DNA from 3 places in the Pseudoalteromonas sp. Bsw20308 genome. Region 2 is predicted to be linked to each of the others. Evidence: predicted binding sites of a transcription regulator. Region 2 holds the regulator's gene; each other region holds the start of a gene.
The links. The regulator LexA, encoded in region 2, represses DNA repair genes until DNA is damaged. The targets are predictions, from matches to a motif close to TACTGTATNNNNATACAGTA.

Region 1 (6,075 bases), 1.1 Mb from region 2:
GACGAATCAAGTAAAACAAGTCAATCGTTCATAGAATTACAAAACGACAGCTCTACTCAAGTTGCCGCCGCAATGGAGCAAATGACTCACCAAATACATGATGTAAGCCGTAATGCGGAAGCCGCAGAACAGGCTGCTAATGATGCAGCTAAAAATGCATCTACTGGTAAAAATGTTGTAGCTAAAACAATCACTGCCATAGAAACCCTTTCTAGCAATATAGAAACAGTGAGCCGTGTAACGGAAGATCTAGCTAACGAAAGCCATAATATAGGTTCTGTACTCGATGTTATTAGAAGTATTTCGGAGCAGACCAACTTACTTGCACTTAACGCTGCAATTGAGGCAGCTCGAGCAGGTGAGCACGGCCGAGGCTTTGCCGTTGTTGCCGACGAAGTGCGCACACTAGCGAGTCGTACGGGGAAAAGTACTGATGAAATTCAATCAATGATCACCAAGCTGCAAGAAGGTACTAAAGCAGCTGTTGAAGCCGTAAAAGCGAGCCAAACACTTTCCGTATCAACGGTTGATCAAGCATCATCTGCCAACACGTCACTTAACGAAATTGAAAGACTTGTATCAGTAATAACTGAAATGAACAGTCAAATAGCACGTGCTACTGAACAGCAAACATCTGCAGCTGATGAAGTTAATTTACGTATTAATGACCTATCACATTCAACTGAACAGTCGTTAAGCAATACAAAACAACTTACCGATGCTAGTGATAAACTAAAACAAAGCAGCTCGGAGTTATCCAATGTTGTTAATCGCTTTAAGCTATAGTTTAAATATTGAACTCAGAATAAAAATCAGCCTCGAGTCACATTTTAAATAGTGTAAATTAAAAGCCCCAAATTATGGTTCATAATTTGGGGCTTTTATTTATATATTGAGGCCTACTTATCTTTCCAGATTAAATTTTCAGCTGTATGTTTGGTAATTAAGTAAAGCAGTGCCTATTTATGGTATCTGGTTATTCTTCATAAATGACAAACATACTCTACCCTTTGGGGTCATCCTACGTTACATATATAAGTAACGCAGGAGCAACTACCTAGCCCACTAGGTTAAAAATTTCGAGTCGTGATCAAACCGCCATTGGGTATAACAAATTTTAATCCACAAAGGTCAACAGGCCTTAAATTTTATAAACAGTAACGAGCAAACAAGCTAGTTACTGATGCCGCAGTTGGCTTACCATGCTGCCAATCACCGCCTTCAACACCGCTACCTGCTATATCCATATGAACATAAGGTAGAGGCTGTGCAGAGTCGTTACCGTGCTTATCTAGCCCACCTACGATAGCCATAAATGCCATTGGGAACTGATGCCCACGCGCAGTAACTGCAGATGCTGCGTTATTGCTAGATAAAACATCGTCAGCTAGCGTACGTGGTTTAATAAAGTCGTAGTCTTCACGGCGTGAACGCGATACTTCAGCGCCATCGGCCCACAAATCTCCAAGGTCAGCTATTTGACGTGAAACACCAGCGCTACGAGCAGGACCATTTTCAACATACGCACCGTATGGACCCATTGCGCGAGCTGCATGACCCGTTAATGTAGCTACAGTAAATAACGTTGGATTAACCTCAGTTTTAGCTAAATCTTTCATTTCGCTAAGCAGGTCGCCCATTGCTAAACGCCCTTCTGCATCGGTGTTACCGATGCGTACACGGATACCTTCACGACTAGTAATTATTTCATCTGGTACAAAACAATCTGAGCCAATAGAGTTGCGAACAACGGCTAAGTACGATACTACTTTAACGCCTTTAGGTTGATAATCAGCAACTGCTTTCATAAAGCCAGCAACAGATGCTGCGCCGCCTTTATCACGACTCATGCCAGCCATATATCCGCCTACTTTTAAATCGGCTCCACCTGTATCGTATACAAGGCCTTTACCAACAAACATTAGGGTACGAGTAATTTCACCCTCTGGTACATATTCAAGCTTAACAACACGTGGGTGGTGGCGCTCAACTGCATACGATGCGCGAGCAACAGTGCTTAACATTGGGTAATTTTTATCAATAGCTGCAATATCATCGATTACATCAACCGCAATGTTTGAGCCTTTAAATAAATCAACACAGTAATCTGCAAAGCGCGGTGGAGCCATACGTTCAGGTTCAGTACCGCATAAATCACGCGCAGCATATTGACCAGCAGCAATTGCATTAACGGCTTTAATTGTTTGCTCGCTAGCACCAACTAAACCAATACTTGTTATCGGTTCAATACCTTCACCATGAAACTCACGCGCTTCTAATGGCTGCCATAATGCTTGGCAAGCACCTAAATAAGCAACTTCTAAAGCATGCTGATAACGGCTATCGCCATTTAAATTTGGTAAAAATAATACAGGGTTGATACTACCCGATGCTTTCGCTTCGTTGATTGCAAGTTTAGCTGCATCAAAATAACGGCGCACATCGTCATAATCTCTGTTTAGTGGACCGGTTGGCGCAAGTACTACACGCTTATTTTCAATCACTAATAAAATAACTTGCTTACCAATGCGAGAATCTACTTTTGATTGTGCTAAAACAGCATCACGTAGCGAGTTATTTGGTAATTGAGAAAAGTCATCACTAATAATGATTAATGCATCATGTGATGCGAATTCAAGGCTAGCACTTACTGGCTGAGCCAACACGGCTTTTGGATATGCCATAAATAAAGGTCCTGTTAAAAAACATAAGCCCCTATTATCGTCGATTTGAATATTGAAGACCAGCAAGCTGCGATAAGTGTTTAGTTTAATCCACTTTTTAGTGGCAACTTGCAATTACAGGCTTTACAGCTTAATCGAGAATACTAAGTTGGAAGTTTTGATCTGGTTGATTTTTTATGCCCACCCCAATACCTAAAAGCCTGACCGGTTGCTGCACACCTCGCTGGAAAGCTTTAGTAAGTAGTTGTGTAAAAACCTCAGTATTTAATTGGTGATAAGCCTGATCCGCAGAGGTTACTATAAAATTCGCAAATTTAACTTTAACGCTCAGTTTATTAATCCGATTTTGTAATTGTTGTTTTTCCAAGCGCACCTTTAACTCATCTAACAACGTAGGCAACTGTTCTAGGCATTCTTGTAAGCTGGTTTTGTTATACTCATAGGTATGCTCAACACTTAGCGACTTTCTAATACGATTAGTAGATACCTTACCGACATACTCACCTGCACATTTTTGGTAAAGCGATACGCCAAAATTACCTACATGCTGTTGCATCCAATTTACGCCTTTTTCGCGTACATCTTTACCTGTATATAATCCTTTTAAATTGAGTTTTTCGAGCGTTACTTTACCGACACCCGGAATTTTACCCAGAGGTAACTGTGCTAAAAAATCATCCACCTCATCAGGTAATACAACAAACTGACCGTTAGGCTTGTTTTCATCACTCGCTATTTTGGCAATAAATTTAATAGGAGCAATACCAGCGGATGCAGTAAGCCCTGTAGCATTATAAATATCAGCTCTTATTTGCTGCGCAATAAGCGTAGCACTGCCTTTACAAACGCTACTATCAGTTACATCAAGGTAAGCTTCGTCAAGAGAGAGTGGTTCAATTAAGTTGGTGTAACGATTAAATACTTCACGTATTTGATTTGAAGCTTCTTTATAAACAGCCATGCGCCCAGGTACAATAACTAAATCAGGGCATAATTGTTTTGCATGATAATTAGACATAGCTGAGCGCACGCCATACTCTCTGGCAATGTAGTTGGCTGTAGAAAGTACACCTCTGCGACTATTGCCACCAATAGCAAGCGGCACATTGGCCAGCTTAGGATTATCGCGCATCTCAACTGCCGCATAAAAGCAGTCCATATCTATATGAATAAACTTTTTCATCACCATTACAACACTGTTTATTTATACAGCCATTATTGTTTAATCATTATTAATAAGCAAGCTCCTAAACTCTGATTAATCGATTTATTATGGTGGGTTCAAGTTTAGTAAACTCGTCATACATAAAAACAGCGCACTAATTACCTTGAGGTCATATCGTCATATTGATAATCTAGTGCTTTAAAATAAAGAGTTAAAGTGCATGCAAACGTTTAAAGATCAGCACCCTATTCATACTGACATTACTGTAGCGTGGGCCGATATGGATGCCCTTCAACACGTAAACAATGTGGTTTACCTGCGTTACTTTGAAATAGCCAGAATCGACTTTTTAAATAAAATAAACTTATTTGATACAATTAGCCCAAGCGGCATCGGCCCTGTTATAAGCGAAAATAATATTCGTTATAAGCGCCCTGTTACTTTTCCAGATACCCTTACTGTAGGCGTCACTATTTCTGACATTAAAACAGACCGATTTATGATGAATTATACAGTATTTAGTCACGCACAAAATGCCATAACCACAACCGGTAATTCGAAAGTGGTTATGTTTGATTTTGAAACAGGTCAAAAAGCCCCTATTTCAGAGCCTCTTTTATCGGCTTTAATTAGCTACGCTCAAGACGAGTAATAAGGAAATTTTATGCAATACAGTCCACTAGGAAGCAGTGGTGTTAATGTTTCAAGAGTATGTCTAGGTAGCATGACCTGGGGAATGCAAAACACCCAAAGTGATGCAGATGAACAAATAGCCTACGCACTTGCTCAAGGCGTAAACTTTATTGATACAGCCGAAATGTACGCAGTTCCTCCATCACCCGATACCTATGGTAAAACTGAGCAAATTATTGGTAACTGGCTCTCTCGTAACCAACAAAAGCGCGATAAAATTGTACTTGCAACCAAAATTGCTGGTAACGGCTTAGCATGGGTTCGCGATGGCGGTAATATTACTCGCCAAACTGTTATAGAGGCGGTTGATGAATCACTAAAACGCTTACAAACTGACTACATAGATTTATACCAATTACATTGGCCAAACCGCTCTACCCCACACTTTGGTAGACAATGGCCAGGTATGCTTAAATTTACCGACGTAAACACACAAGAACATCAAGCTGGCATGCTGGATATTTTAGAAGGTTTAAACGATTGTGTTAAAGCAGGTAAAATCAAGCACTGTGGTTTATCTGACGACACACCTTGGGGAATAAGCCAATTTTTAAACCTGTCAAAAGAGCATAATTTGCCGCGCATAGTATCTATTCAAAACGAGTTTAGCTTAGCGCATACCAAAGATTGGCCGTATCTAATAGAGCAATGTGTTCACGAAGATATTGCCTACTTACCTTGGTCGCCTTTAGCGGCAGGTTTATTAACGGGTAAATACTTAAATGGTGCTCGGCCAGAAGGCTCTCGCTGGACCTTTATGCAACGTAACGGTATTTTTAGAGATACACCAAACGCAGAGCAAGCAACCAAACAGTATGTTGAACTTGCGCATGATCACAATATTTCCCCTGCTCAACTAGCTCTTGCATGGTGTAATCAAGTAAACGGTGTAACGTCTTCAATTATTGGCGCAACAAATATGGCGCAATTAAAAGAAGATATAGATGCGTTTAATATCACGCTAAGTGACGACGTACTTACAAGTATCGATGTTATTTTTAGAAACAATCCAATGCCCTATTAATACAAACCTAAACAGGTAACTAAATCACGTTTAATTACCTGTTTAATTGTCCAGTTAACTTACACTCCATTGCTGCTCAAGTAAGCATTGCTCATTAGCGTAAAGTCTTACTGTGAACACACTTTCGGCAATCACTTCACCTACGCCTGACGGCGTACCTGTCATAACCACATCACCATCTTCTAGGCTCATAAATTCACTAATTTCGTGTAAAATTGAGTCAGGGTTATGCAGCATAAAATGAGTATCGCCTTGCTGAATTACTTCATTATTAATTTTAAGTTCAAATGTAAAATGCTTCATCGCATCGGTTAGCTCTACAAAATCACTTAAAATAACCGAGCCATTAAATGCTTTAGCGCGCTCCCAAGGTAGCCCTTTATTTTTTAATTTACTTTGCACGGTACGCTTAGTTAAATCAAGGCCGAGTCCAACACCTGCAAATTTTTTATTTTTAATTACAAAACATAACTCGGTTTCGTAATGCAGCGTATCGCCGTTATGAGCTG
Region 2 (6,075 bases):
AATTACTAAGTCATCGTTAGGCGCATACTGTAATGAGCCTGTAAAACCTAATCTATCTTGTTCATTACCAAAAAAATCAGGGCGGGGAAGTCGAGGAGTCCATAGGCAATTTACATCATCAACTTGCTCACCTTCAAATTCACAATTTCCCACATCAGTAGTGCCAATAACGTCAGTATTTGATGTGTCAGCATAGACACCGCCGCCGTCTTTGACGGGGGTTGTCCAGCGAACAGTACCAAAACCTTCTTGGCGAACTGTGCGCTCTGATTTAGCGACAGAGAATAAAGCCCCAAAGGTATCGTCAGCAAATGTATTACTGATCATAAATACCATTCTAGGGTCTGTCTCTTCTGTTAAATCGTTATAGCCTGCCTGTGCCGACGCAGCTACATGAAGACCGGGGGAATCAAAAGGTTTTGCTGAATACATATCGACAGTACCTGCAATACCTCCTTCTTCGGTTGCAGCTGTTGGTGATTTTTGAATATCAACGCGATTGAATAGCTCTGATGCAAAAACGTTGAAGTCAAATGCTCTTCCGCCATTTACACCACCACCCGAATCAGTCCCATCTGTACTAGCAGGAACTTCCATACCATTAAGGGTTGAGCGGGTAAAAGATGGGCCTAAACCACGTAGAGTAATTTGACGTCCTTCTCCTCCTTCTCGCGAAATTGCGACACCAGGGATCCGCTGTAGTGACTCTGCGATATTTAAATCTGGAAATTTACCAATGTCTTCGGCTGCAATTGATTCCGTGGTATTTACTTCAAACCTTTTGGTAGCCAGCGATTTATTAAGTGATGATCTAAAGCCTGTAACTTCGATTAACTCAATTTCACTTTTCTTTTTTATATTTGTTTGTTCGGCTTCTTCAGCACTGATTTGAGCTGTCGTGCTAATTAATAATGCACTAATAATGTAATTAAGTGGCCTGAGAGTGAATCTTTTTGACGTTTTCATTGTGTGTTCCTGCTGAATTTAGGTAATGCCACTCAGTTCAGATTTTGCACTTATTTTTTGTGTTATAAGTAAGCGTAAATATGAGTGAGGTGTGTTTGGCTTTATTTAAATACACCTCTTTAAACAGTGTATTTAACCCGCATATTTAAAATGCCACCGGTGGCATATGAAAGTCAAGGTTATTTTTTATACTTTTTTAAACAATAATTCACTTAATTTTAATCCTCAAAGGTCAACAGGCCATGGAGTTTATAAAAAAGTATTGTTTGTACTTAAAAATGATAAATATTAAATAATGGATTATAAATGCGTAAAACTATCTATTTACCATATAAAACAGCTTATATTACATAGTTGATTTGGTATAAAAGTAAAACTGCGTTAAAGTTTGCGGTGTAATCATTAGAGGATAAATACCAAACAATGTCGGAAATTCAATTTTTAAATGTAGATCTAGAGCTTGAATCAAAGCAGGATATTAGCGTGCTAGTGGCAGACTTAAAAAAAGTCGCTACAGTTTTACATTATGACAAAGACGAATACCGTCAGTTAGCCCGCATTGAAGCTACAGGTGAAGTAGGTACACCAGATAAAGCAATTAACCATATCTGTGAGCTTATAGAATCGTGTTCGCGTAATGCGTTAAAGCAATGGCTAAGTTGTTCACGTAGAACATTTGATATTGGTTTTGAATCAGGCACATCGCCTAAGTGTTTTAACCAAGCTTTAGATGCAGATACATTATTACGTATATCTGCTATTGGTGCGGGTATGGAAATTACAATTTACCCAATCGAAAAGTAACAGTAAGTAATTATCTTCGCTCTACTACGGCTGCGGTCATTCTTGATACGCAGCAAAGCTCGTTTCGACTATTAGTAATTTTTATTTCCCAGACTGAACTACGCTTACCAATATGAAACGCTTTTGCGGTGGCTGTTAAAGTACCATTACGAGATGCTTTTAAGTGACTGGCGCTAATTTCTTGTCCGACACAATAAAACTGAGTGAAGTCGACTACGAAGTTAGCTGCATAACTTGCTACTGTTTCGGCAAGCACTACATTGGCTCCTCCATGCAACATGCCCATTGGATTGTGATGCGCTGGTATGGCAGGCATAGTTGCTACGAGGTAATCATCACCAATTTCGGTAATTTCAATTCCCATGGTTTTCATTAGTGTACCTTGGCCGTTTATACCCTCATCTAGCTGTTTGCAAAACTCTAAAGTAACAGGTTGATACCAAATACTCATAAGCTTACCTTTTAAAATAGTAGTAAAAATATGGCTTATATTTTCATAAAGTTAAGATAATGAAAATAAAAAAGTGGATCTAAATTTATAGCCAGATAGCGTGAGGCGGATAGTAAGAAGTAATAATAGGGATATCGTAGTTTATTGATACAATCGAGCAGTAAAGAAGAAATCGCCCTAGGCTAAATATAAGCAAGCAGCATAATGTTACTTGCTTATACTTAGCCAGATCTTTTATTGGTAACTAGCTATTAACTCGACATTACTAAAAGCACTGTAGCCTTTAATCATAATAGAGTAATTACCAGTGCGGGTGTCGCTACAGCTTTCATTATTTCCGTTTTTATACGGTCGGCAATCGTAGTTACTGCTCGTTGCAATTGCATTATATTTTACATGTAGGTCAACATCCCCAGTGCCATTAGAGGTCGAAAATGTGACTTGCTCAGCTTCACTTGGCACTGTAAAAGTAAACAATTGCTCACTGTTTCGATCACCACTAACAACGATAGATTGGTTATTTTGCAGTGTATTGTTATTTACCGGTGGGCTAGATGCAGATCTAAAATTTGCAATTGTTGGGTTTGTTAAATTTAAGACTCTAGCGTTATCGTGTTTTGATGGAGTTCCCATAACACTTCCGCTGTATGATTTGTTTGGATTTGACCAGTAATTGATTCTTGTGCAGTTATTTGTACAGTTATAAGCCATTACTGAACGCCATTGTGATTGAGGTTGCTGATAACCATGGCCGAACGAATAAGGAGATGTTGATGGATCGTTTTCAGGGTTATGACGAGCACCTTGTAAATGACCAATTTCATGACCGAAAGAGTAATAGCCGGTTGCACAGTCATAATCAACCATCGCAAATGCGCTGTTAGCATTTGCACCAATTGCTTTGGCTTGGCCACAGTAGCCGTTAACGTCGTTTATTAATATGACTACATCAGCACCGTATTGATCTCGTAGTGTGTGCGCTTCATCCATATAACCATCGTTTTTGGCAGCTAAACGATTTAAATCCGTACCTGAATTTGTAGCTTCAGTATAATTAACTCGGCTTACATGGGCCAAACTAACAACTGCATTGACACCTGAGTTTTGGTAACCCTGATTAGTCTCTACTATTGCAAGATCAATCAAGCTATTAATATCACTAGATTTTTGTTCTGCGGCTGGGGTGTATAAAACGAGTAAGCTAATATTGCTTTGCGCGTTAGTTGCCATAGCTGTTTGGAAGCTTTGTTCTGTTAAAATTTGTTCACTGATTGAAATAGTGTTATTAGATTGTTGATAATCGGGTGCATGCTCAGCAGGTTGCTTGGCAGGATCTAATTCAATAAAATTATGACCAGAATGTTTATTCGGTTGCAATTTATAAACATGTTCATTTACCTTTATCGTACCAGAAATCCCCTTTGTAGATTTTATCAGTGTTACTTCGTCACCATCTAAGCTTTTACCTACCCAGATTAAGTTACCAGTTGCTGATGTACTTGCTGTACTTTTGATAAATTCAATGTCACTTCCCTGAACAGGTAAAAAGAATGCATTGGTTTTTGCGCTTAGTTCGAAAAGCGGTTGCCCAAATTGAGATTGAGCATTACCTTCTTTATTAATGTTTTGCGTAAAGTTAGAGTGCTGCACTTCGAAAAGTGGGACTTGGGCATACGCATAGCCGCTAAACAATAAGCCAATAAACAATGGTGAATATTTTTTCATTTGATAATCCTTTTAAGTGTTTGTACACATAAAGTGTACATGTTAATAAGTTGTTTTCAATTTATTAACATGTGGCTGTCATCAAATTAGCCCTTAATCGTAAATATAAAGATACAAATGTTTATTTTATGTAAACATTCGTTGTTTCTACATAAGTGTAAAAGTGATTTATTAACAGCAAGCAATCAATGTAATTTAAATTTGCGATTTTTATTTAACTGTATATACTCACAGTTAAATGTACTGTATGGAAAACCAGTTGTATGCGACCATTAACGAAGCGCCAAGCTCAAATTCTCGAATTAGTTAAAGTTTTTATTAAAGACACTGGTATGCCTCCTACACGTGCTGAAATTGCACAAACATTAGGCTTTAAAAGTGCCAATGCTGCTGAAGAGCATTTAAAAGCGCTTGCTAAAAAAGGTGCTATTAAGATGAAACCAGGTGCAAGCCGAGGTATTCAACTTGTTGAGGAAGAAGAGCCTGAACAGTTAGGTTTACCTCTTATCGGGCGAGTCGCAGCGGGAGAGCCTATTTTGGCGCAAGAGCACGTTGAGAGTCATTGTAAAATTGATCCATTAATGTTTAAACCGGCTGCTGATTTTTTATTGCGCGTTAACGGTATGAGCATGAAAGATATAGGTATTATGGATGGTGATTTGTTAGCTGTGCATAAAACTCAAGTTGCAGAAAATGGACAAGTTGTAGTTGCTCGTGTTGATGATGATGTTACCGTAAAGCGGTTTGAAAAAGCAGGCCGAAAAGTATTATTGCATGCTGAGAATGACGACTTTTCGCCAATTGAAGTTGATCTAGAAAATGAATCTTTTAATATAGAAGGTTTAGCCGTTGGAGTTATTCGTAACGCTGATTGGATGTAGTTTTTAATTTATTTTTATAAATGCGTGCTTTTTAGCACGCATTTTTGTTTTAACATTAGCACTAAAAATAGGACGTAAACAGCCCACTAATTATTTTAGCTGTAAATTTTTTTGCACTTATATTTTCCTCCTCCGAATGCGTTAAACCCCTTTGTTTTGCTCATATTTCGAACTTCCTGTTGATTAGTTGATTACTGATTTTTTATTAATTACTCAATATCACCTGATTGTTTTTTATACTAAAACTTGCTTGTTGTTCGTTTTTTAGCTAATTATTAATGTGCTGAGCTAATAATAACTCACAGCTTTTTAGTTTTGAGAACACACAATATACACAAACTCGTTGTTGGCGCAGCAAAACCAATCAATATTAAATAAGATTGGCTAAAAAAATAAAAATAACGAATTGGCGTTTAAGCCGTATGCCTCTTCGCTTTGCATTCGCAATAGCATCAAAGGAGCCGTCACATGGGTAAACTGACCTCTACCTTGTGGCTTATATTATGTGTTTTTTCGCACTCAGTTTTGGCGAACAGCCAATACAATATGCGCAAAGGCGTAACCGATATAAGCAATAATGTATATCAGCTGCACATGACCATATTTATAATATGTTGTGTGATTGGGGTGATAGTGTTCGCAATTATGTTTTGGGCACTTATTCATCACCGTAAATCTAAAGGGGCTGTACCTGCCCAATTTCACGAAAGCACTAAAGTAGAAATACTTTGGACTGCAATTCCGTTTGTTATTTTAATTGCTATGGCAGTACCAGCCACTAAAACCCTTATTGCAATGGAAGATGCCAGTAAAGCTGATCTCACTATTAAAATTACGGGTTCGCAATGGAAATGGCATTATGAATATATGGGCGAAGATGTAGAGTTCTACTCTATTTTATCTACCCCGCAAGATGAAATCGCGAATCTTGCAGATAAAAACCCTAACTACTTACTTGAGGTTGATAAGCCTCTTGTACTGCCAATAAATCAAAAAGTACGATTTTTAATGACTTCAGATGATGTTATTCACTCTTGGTGGGTACCTGATTTTGCAGTTAAAAAAGATGCGAACCCCGGCTTTATAAACGAAACATGGACCAATATTAACGAAGAAGGTACTTACCGAGGCCAATGTGCTGAGTTGTGTGGTAAAGACCATGGCTTTATGCCCGTTGTGGTGGTCGTTAAATCTGAGGCTGATTTTAAAACATGGCTTGCAGATGCAAAGCAGGCGAAGCAGAAAGCT
Region 3 (6,075 bases), 790 kb from region 2:
GGGGTTAGCACCTTGCATAATGTGTATTTATCAACGTACCGCAGTACTAGGGTTACTTAGCGCTGGTATTATTGGCTCAATTAAACCGCAAAACAAAGTAGTCAGAATAGCGGCTTACTTAACTTGGGGCGTATCAAGTGTCTGGGGATACCTGATTGCTCAAGAACATATAGATATGCAAACCACCACAGACCCTTTTGCTTTTAGCTGTGAATTTGAACCTAATTTCCCATCATTTTTACCATTGCATGAGTGGATCCCTAGCTTTTTTCAGGCAACTGGTGATTGTGGAAATATAGACTGGCAATTTTTGGGTATGAGTATGCCCGCTTGGATGGAAATCATATTTGGACTATTTGCTAGTGTATTTTTTATAGTGATTAGTAGTCGTTTACTTTTTAAAAGATCGGTTTAATTAGTATGTTTACTTTTTTTTCGAGTCAAATTATAGAATTAAAACATTTAAAAGTACGTGAAAGGCAAGCCGTTGTAGCCCTATCGCTAGGTCTGATCTCACCTACTGAACGCGTGTTATTACGTATAATAAAGCTTATATTATTAAGCCCACTGTTTTTAATATTTACCCTATTTGAAGGCTGGGTAGTTATTCCATTTTTAATGCTTGGTGTACTTTGTTATCCATTATTAACTACGCCTATCGAAATTAATTTTGCCAAAAAAAATCTTAGTAAAGCATTAAAAGAATATGATCAGGGCGCTTAGAAGCGCCCTAACCCACTTATAATGTTATTTTATCTTTTAGCTTAGTTATTAACTTTTTTCCTACACCTTTCACTTTCGCTAAATCGTTTACTTCAGTAAACTCTCCATTTGCTTCCCTATAATCAACTATTGCTTGTGCTTTTTTCTTCCCTATTCCTGGTAGCTTAGCGAGCATACTCGCATCAGCATCATTAATACTTACAACATCATATTTAGGCATTTCTTTGACCACATCAACTACCTGTGAAAACGCTGCAGTAGTCGGGAGCAAACATAATATACTTATGAATAAGAGTTTTTGTAAAAGACGCATTTATTTTCCTTATTGTACTTTCGAATTATTAAATTTTGCTCAGGAAATAGTAAAATAAAAATAGCTCATTATATAAAATCACCTAAACACATGATCACTATTATCCGAAATCCTAAAATGCAGCTGGTACAACAAGTGATTTATTAAATAAAGTAAAGTTACAGTTTTTTGTCAAATCTTAAATAAACTAAAAATTAATATCAGATACTTGCAAATTACACCACAAACCATTACTGTACATAAAAACAGTAATCTAATGGTTTTCATAAACCACATTGCCACGCAAGCTTGCAGGAGAAATCATGGCTGTTGTTGTTAAATATGTTGTAGAACGAAACGGAGTCGAGCGCATGACGTTTACTACTAAAAAAGAAGCTGATGCTTATGACAAAATGCTCGATATTGCTGAGTCGCTTGAGCTAATGTTAGAAAAGGTAGATGTGCCATTAAGCGAGCAACAAATAGAGTCACTTGCTTTAGAAATAGCAAAGAGTAAAGAAGACTTTATGACTATATTAAAAGGTGGCAAAGACCCAGTTGTCACCAAAGCCCCAGCAAAAACTAAAAAGTCAGATAACGCTTCCGCTGTCCAAGATAACGATGAGAAAAAAGTAAGCTAAACCGTTTACTAATATATAAATAAAAAAGGGAGCAACTAAGTTGCTCCCTTTTTTATTGCTTAATTCGAACTTGAATTCAGCTAATTACAGTTCTTTTTCCACTTCATCAAATAAGTCAGTGATTTCCTTTTTAGGCGCTTTAGTACCCAAACTAACCACAACGATTGCAATACTCGATAATATAAAGCCTGGGACAATACCGTAAATTAGTGTACTAATATGTTCGCCATTGACTTTAATTGGCGCATAAAACCAAACTAGAACGGTTACAGCCCCAACTATCATACCGGCTAACGCACCTTCAAAGTTCATGCGTTTCCAATAAAGGCTGATCAGCACTAATGGACCAAAAGCAGCTCCAAATCCAGCCCAAGCATTACTCACTAAATCTAATATAGAACTGTCTTTATCGTACGCTAAGTAAATAGCAAACATAGCAACAAGTGCAACAAGTGCAACACTAATACGACCAACCAAAACTAATTCTGTTTGTGAAGCACTGCGATTTAGATAAATTTTATAAAAATCTTCAGTTAGTGAGCTTGAACAAACCAATAACTGTGATGAAATAGTACTCATGATTGCAGCCAAAATAGCAGCAAGCAAAAAACCAGCTATCAATGGATGAAATACAAGTTCTGATAAAACTAAGAAGATAGTTTCTTTATCGCCAATCAACATTTGATTTTCGATCATATATGCAGCACCAAATAAACCCGTTAAAACTGCACCTATTGCAGATAACGTCATCCACGACATACCAATACGTCGCATAGCCGGCATATCTTTAACCGAACGCACAGACATAAAACGAACAATTATATGCGGCTGACCGAAATAGCCAAGCCCCCATGCTAATGCTGAAATAATTGCAACAACTGAGCCACCGGCAAACCAGTTAAGCATGTCTAATGGTACCTTTTCGTCTGGTTTAGGTGCACTAAGTAGTAGATCATAAGTTGCTGTTGAAAGTGTATCAACCACAGAGTTATCCAGCATGCTGTAAGTTACAATAGGGACAATTAACAAGGATAAAAACATAATACACCCTTGCACAAAGTCAGTTAAACTTACTGCTAAAAAGCCACCAAACAGAGTGTATATAACCACAACGCCTGTTGTTACATACAAGCCCATTTCGTAACTCATATCAAATGAATTTTCAAATAGCTTACCACCTGCAACTACACCTGATGATGTATAAAGCGTAAAGAAAAGAATAATTATGATTGCAGAAATAACACGAAGGATATTTTTATTATCTGCAAAACGATTTGCAAAGTAATCAGGAATTGTAACCGAATCGTTTGCTTTCTCTGTATAAACACGTAGACGAGGAGCAACTAAAAAGTAATTTGCCCAAGCGCCAGCTACCAAGCCTATTGCAATCCAAGCTTTACTTAAACCAAATAAATACATCGCACCAGGCAGACCCATAAGAAGCCAACCACTCATGTCTGATGCACCAGCTGAAAGAGCTGCAACACTTGGTGATAAGTTTCGCCCACCTAACATGTAACCAGAGACATCGCTTGTAGATTGTTTATATGCATATAGTCCGATACCTAGCATTACAACAAAATATAACGCCAGTGAAATAATCATTCCTGTTTCCAAATTAGCCTCCGCACATTTAATAATACCAAGCTTTTAATCCGAATATTGACTCTTAAAATTTTATAATAAAGACAGCATTGAGGTAAAAGCATTCCAGCCGACTATATCATGCCTAATATGGAAATCTCCAACTTGTTACCTTTTCCTAGTTTAAAAATATTCATGCTGCACACTTTTAGAACAACACTATGTAAACTCACAAAATAAAACAGATAAACCCTCTTATTTTTAATGATAATTTATTAATCATGCAAATATACGTAATGCTATTTTGAATGTTTTCCAATATATTATTACAATACCTGCTGACTTTACTCATACGGAATTGTTTATGTACTTTTATGCCGCACGCCAACCGATTTTAAATCGTGAAAAAGAACTCATTGGTTATGAGCTTTTATTTCGCGATGGCGTCGATAATGTGTTTCCCGATATAGATGGTGACGAAGCGACAACACGTTTAATAGAAGGCAGTCAATTCAACTTTGGTTTAGAAGATTTAACTGATAATAAGCCCGCTTATATAAACTTTACGTTGGATACGTTATCAAAAGGTTATCCAACACTACTGGGTAAAGATACAATTGTGGTTGAAATACTTGAAACAGTTCAACCCGGAAAGCGCTTATTAGCAATTGTTAAAGACCTAAAAGATAAAGGGTATACTATTGCACTTGACGATTACATTCATCAGCCTGTGTGGCGTCACTTTTATCCATTTATAGACATCATTAAAATTGATTTTTTAACATGTGATACAAGTATAATAAAAAACGTTATTAACGATATAAAACAGCATTCTCATATTAAATTACTTGCCGAAAAAGTTGAAACGTATGAAATGTATAGCTTGGCATTAGAGCTCGGTTTTGATTACTTTCAGGGATTCTTCTTTTCAAAACCCGAGATGGTGCAAAGTAAAGCATTGCCACCATCAGAGATGGCATTAGCTGAATTACTGTATGAAACCTCAAGTATTGAAATGGATCTTAAAAAAATCACTAATGTATTTGAGCGTGATGTAAATCTATCTTATAAGCTTCTTAGGTATTCAAATTCTGCTGCCTTTGCAAGGCGTGCTGAAATCAGCACAATTAAGCAGGCACTTATTGTGCTTGGCGCTAGCGAAATTAAAAAACTCTTATCATTGCTTTTTGCTGCGCAAGTATCTGCAGATAAGCCCGTTGAATTAATCAAATTATCCTTAACCCGAGCACGTTTTGGTGAATTACTCGCTATTTCTCATGGCCAATTTAAAGATACTGGCATGGCTTTTTTAACCGGTATGATGTCTCTAATGGATGCTATTTTAGATGAGAGCATGGAAAGTGTAATGCAAAAATTACCTTTATCTAACGAAATAAAAGCTGCATTACTCGATAACGAAGGTTTATTGGCAAAATACCTAAACCTAGTTAAGTATTATGAGCAAGCAAACTGGTCAGCGGCCAACGACATAACTACAGAACTAAACCTTGGTGAAAAAGTACCTGATGCCTACCATGAAGCGCTAGCTTGGGTCGATGAGCAAATGCATTTAATGATCCACGAAGAATAACAATACCGGCAAACAAAAACGCCAGCATTTAGCTGGCGTTTTTGTTTGCTGGTATTGAGTTATAAGCTTTCTAAAAAGTCTTCATCAAAATCAGCGGGCTCTTCTTTGATTGGCGGATTACCGTCGTATAGTTCATAAATTTGACGCTGGAAATAAATATCTTTCACAAACAAGTATGGATCAAGTGAATCATTTAATAGCCCCTCTTGAGGGATTAATGAGGCGCGCGCTTCCACTGCCTTTAAAACAAACACTAGAATAGTTTGTGGAGTCGTTAATGCTACCTCAGGTAGTACAAAGTTATCGACGACATCACCCGTTAAGTTACGCACTGTTTTTGGCCCCATAGCAGGCAGCATTAAATAAGCGCCATCGCCCACCCCCCACACACCCAAGGTCTGTCCAAAGTCTTCATCTACAACTTCAAGGCCTAATGAGCTGGCAACATCAAACAAACCAAATATGCCAACAGTAGAATTAACTAAAAAACGCGCAAGGCTAACACTTGCATTACCCGGCTTACCTTGCAGGCCGGCATTTATCATATCTACAGGAGCCGTTATATTGTCGGTAAAATGGACAACGCTCTGGCGTACAGGTACAGGTGTAACTGTCATGTAACCAACTGCTGCGGGGCGCAACAAGTATGCATCTAGTACATCCATATTAAAGTCATATAATGGACGATTAATACTTTGCAGAGGATCTCTCTCATCTACTTTACTTTGTGGTACTTGAGCACAACCGGCCAGTACCAATAAACATAAAAAAGTAAAACTATGCTTTAACATCTAACGTCCTTAAGGTATTAATGTATCAATTTGAAGTTGGTAGTCACTTACACTTTCACGCTTTAACGACTGTGAATGACCTTCTAGCTCACCAGAACTTGGCATAACCGAGTCATCTATAGAAATACGCGCCGAAATAATAATATTTTCGGCACTCGATAAGTTAAGCCCTGCAACCATTGCACTACTATCACTCAACTCAACTGTAATTGGAAATGAATATTTAGCGAGTTTAACAGCAGCTAATGGCATAGGTGAGCCAGTTGCAGCTTTTGCAAATATAAATAAAATACCGTTTTTTGGTTGTTTATCAATAAGCTCTTTTGCAATGTCGACAGTAACTGCAATAGCACCCGTTGTAGTAGTAACTGGCATAACTGAGCCTTCCGTTTGCATTTGCTGCTCTATATCAGCAATACGCTCAGAGATCATGCTATAACGAGAATCATTTTT

Region 1: a site for LexA is predicted at 3,879-3,898, ahead of dinB (DNA polymerase IV). Genes of this name have one in related genera too.
Region 3: a site for LexA is predicted at 1,268-1,287, ahead of D172_RS13230 (YebG family protein). Genes of this name have one in related genera too.

What each region holds. Positions count from the first base shown of each region.
Region 1 covers NZ_CP013138.1:960,243-966,317, reverse strand. The annotation lists gene D172_RS04170 (methyl-accepting chemotaxis protein) at 1-786, shown strand, start outside; gene D172_RS04165 (M17 family metallopeptidase) at 1,149-2,684, opposite strand; gene dinB (DNA polymerase IV) at 2,815-3,867, opposite strand; gene D172_RS04155 (acyl-CoA thioesterase) at 4,070-4,501, shown strand; gene D172_RS04150 (aldo/keto reductase) at 4,514-5,566, shown strand; gene D172_RS04145 (fumarylacetoacetate hydrolase family protein) at 5,621-6,075, opposite strand, start outside.
Region 2 covers NZ_CP013138.1:3,787,789-3,793,863, reverse strand. The annotation lists gene D172_RS16645 (TonB-dependent receptor) at 1-966, opposite strand, end outside; gene D172_RS16640 (hypothetical protein) at 1,390-1,770, shown strand; gene D172_RS16635 (PaaI family thioesterase) at 1,781-2,221, opposite strand; gene D172_RS16630 (M12 family metallo-peptidase) at 2,456-3,946, opposite strand; gene lexA (transcriptional repressor LexA) at 4,210-4,827, shown strand; gene coxB (cytochrome c oxidase subunit II) at 5,296-6,075, shown strand, end outside.
Region 3 covers NZ_CP013138.1:3,002,019-3,008,093, forward strand. The annotation lists gene dsbB (disulfide bond formation protein DsbB) at 1-415, shown strand, start outside; gene D172_RS13220 (DUF6170 family protein) at 421-723, shown strand; gene D172_RS13225 (ComEA family DNA-binding protein) at 740-1,036, opposite strand; gene D172_RS13230 (YebG family protein) at 1,339-1,656, shown strand; gene putP (sodium/proline symporter PutP) at 1,741-3,261, opposite strand; gene D172_RS13240 (EAL and HDOD domain-containing protein) at 3,605-4,831, shown strand; gene D172_RS13245 (MlaA family lipoprotein) at 4,891-5,622, opposite strand; gene ccmI (c-type cytochrome biogenesis protein CcmI) at 5,632-6,075, opposite strand, start outside.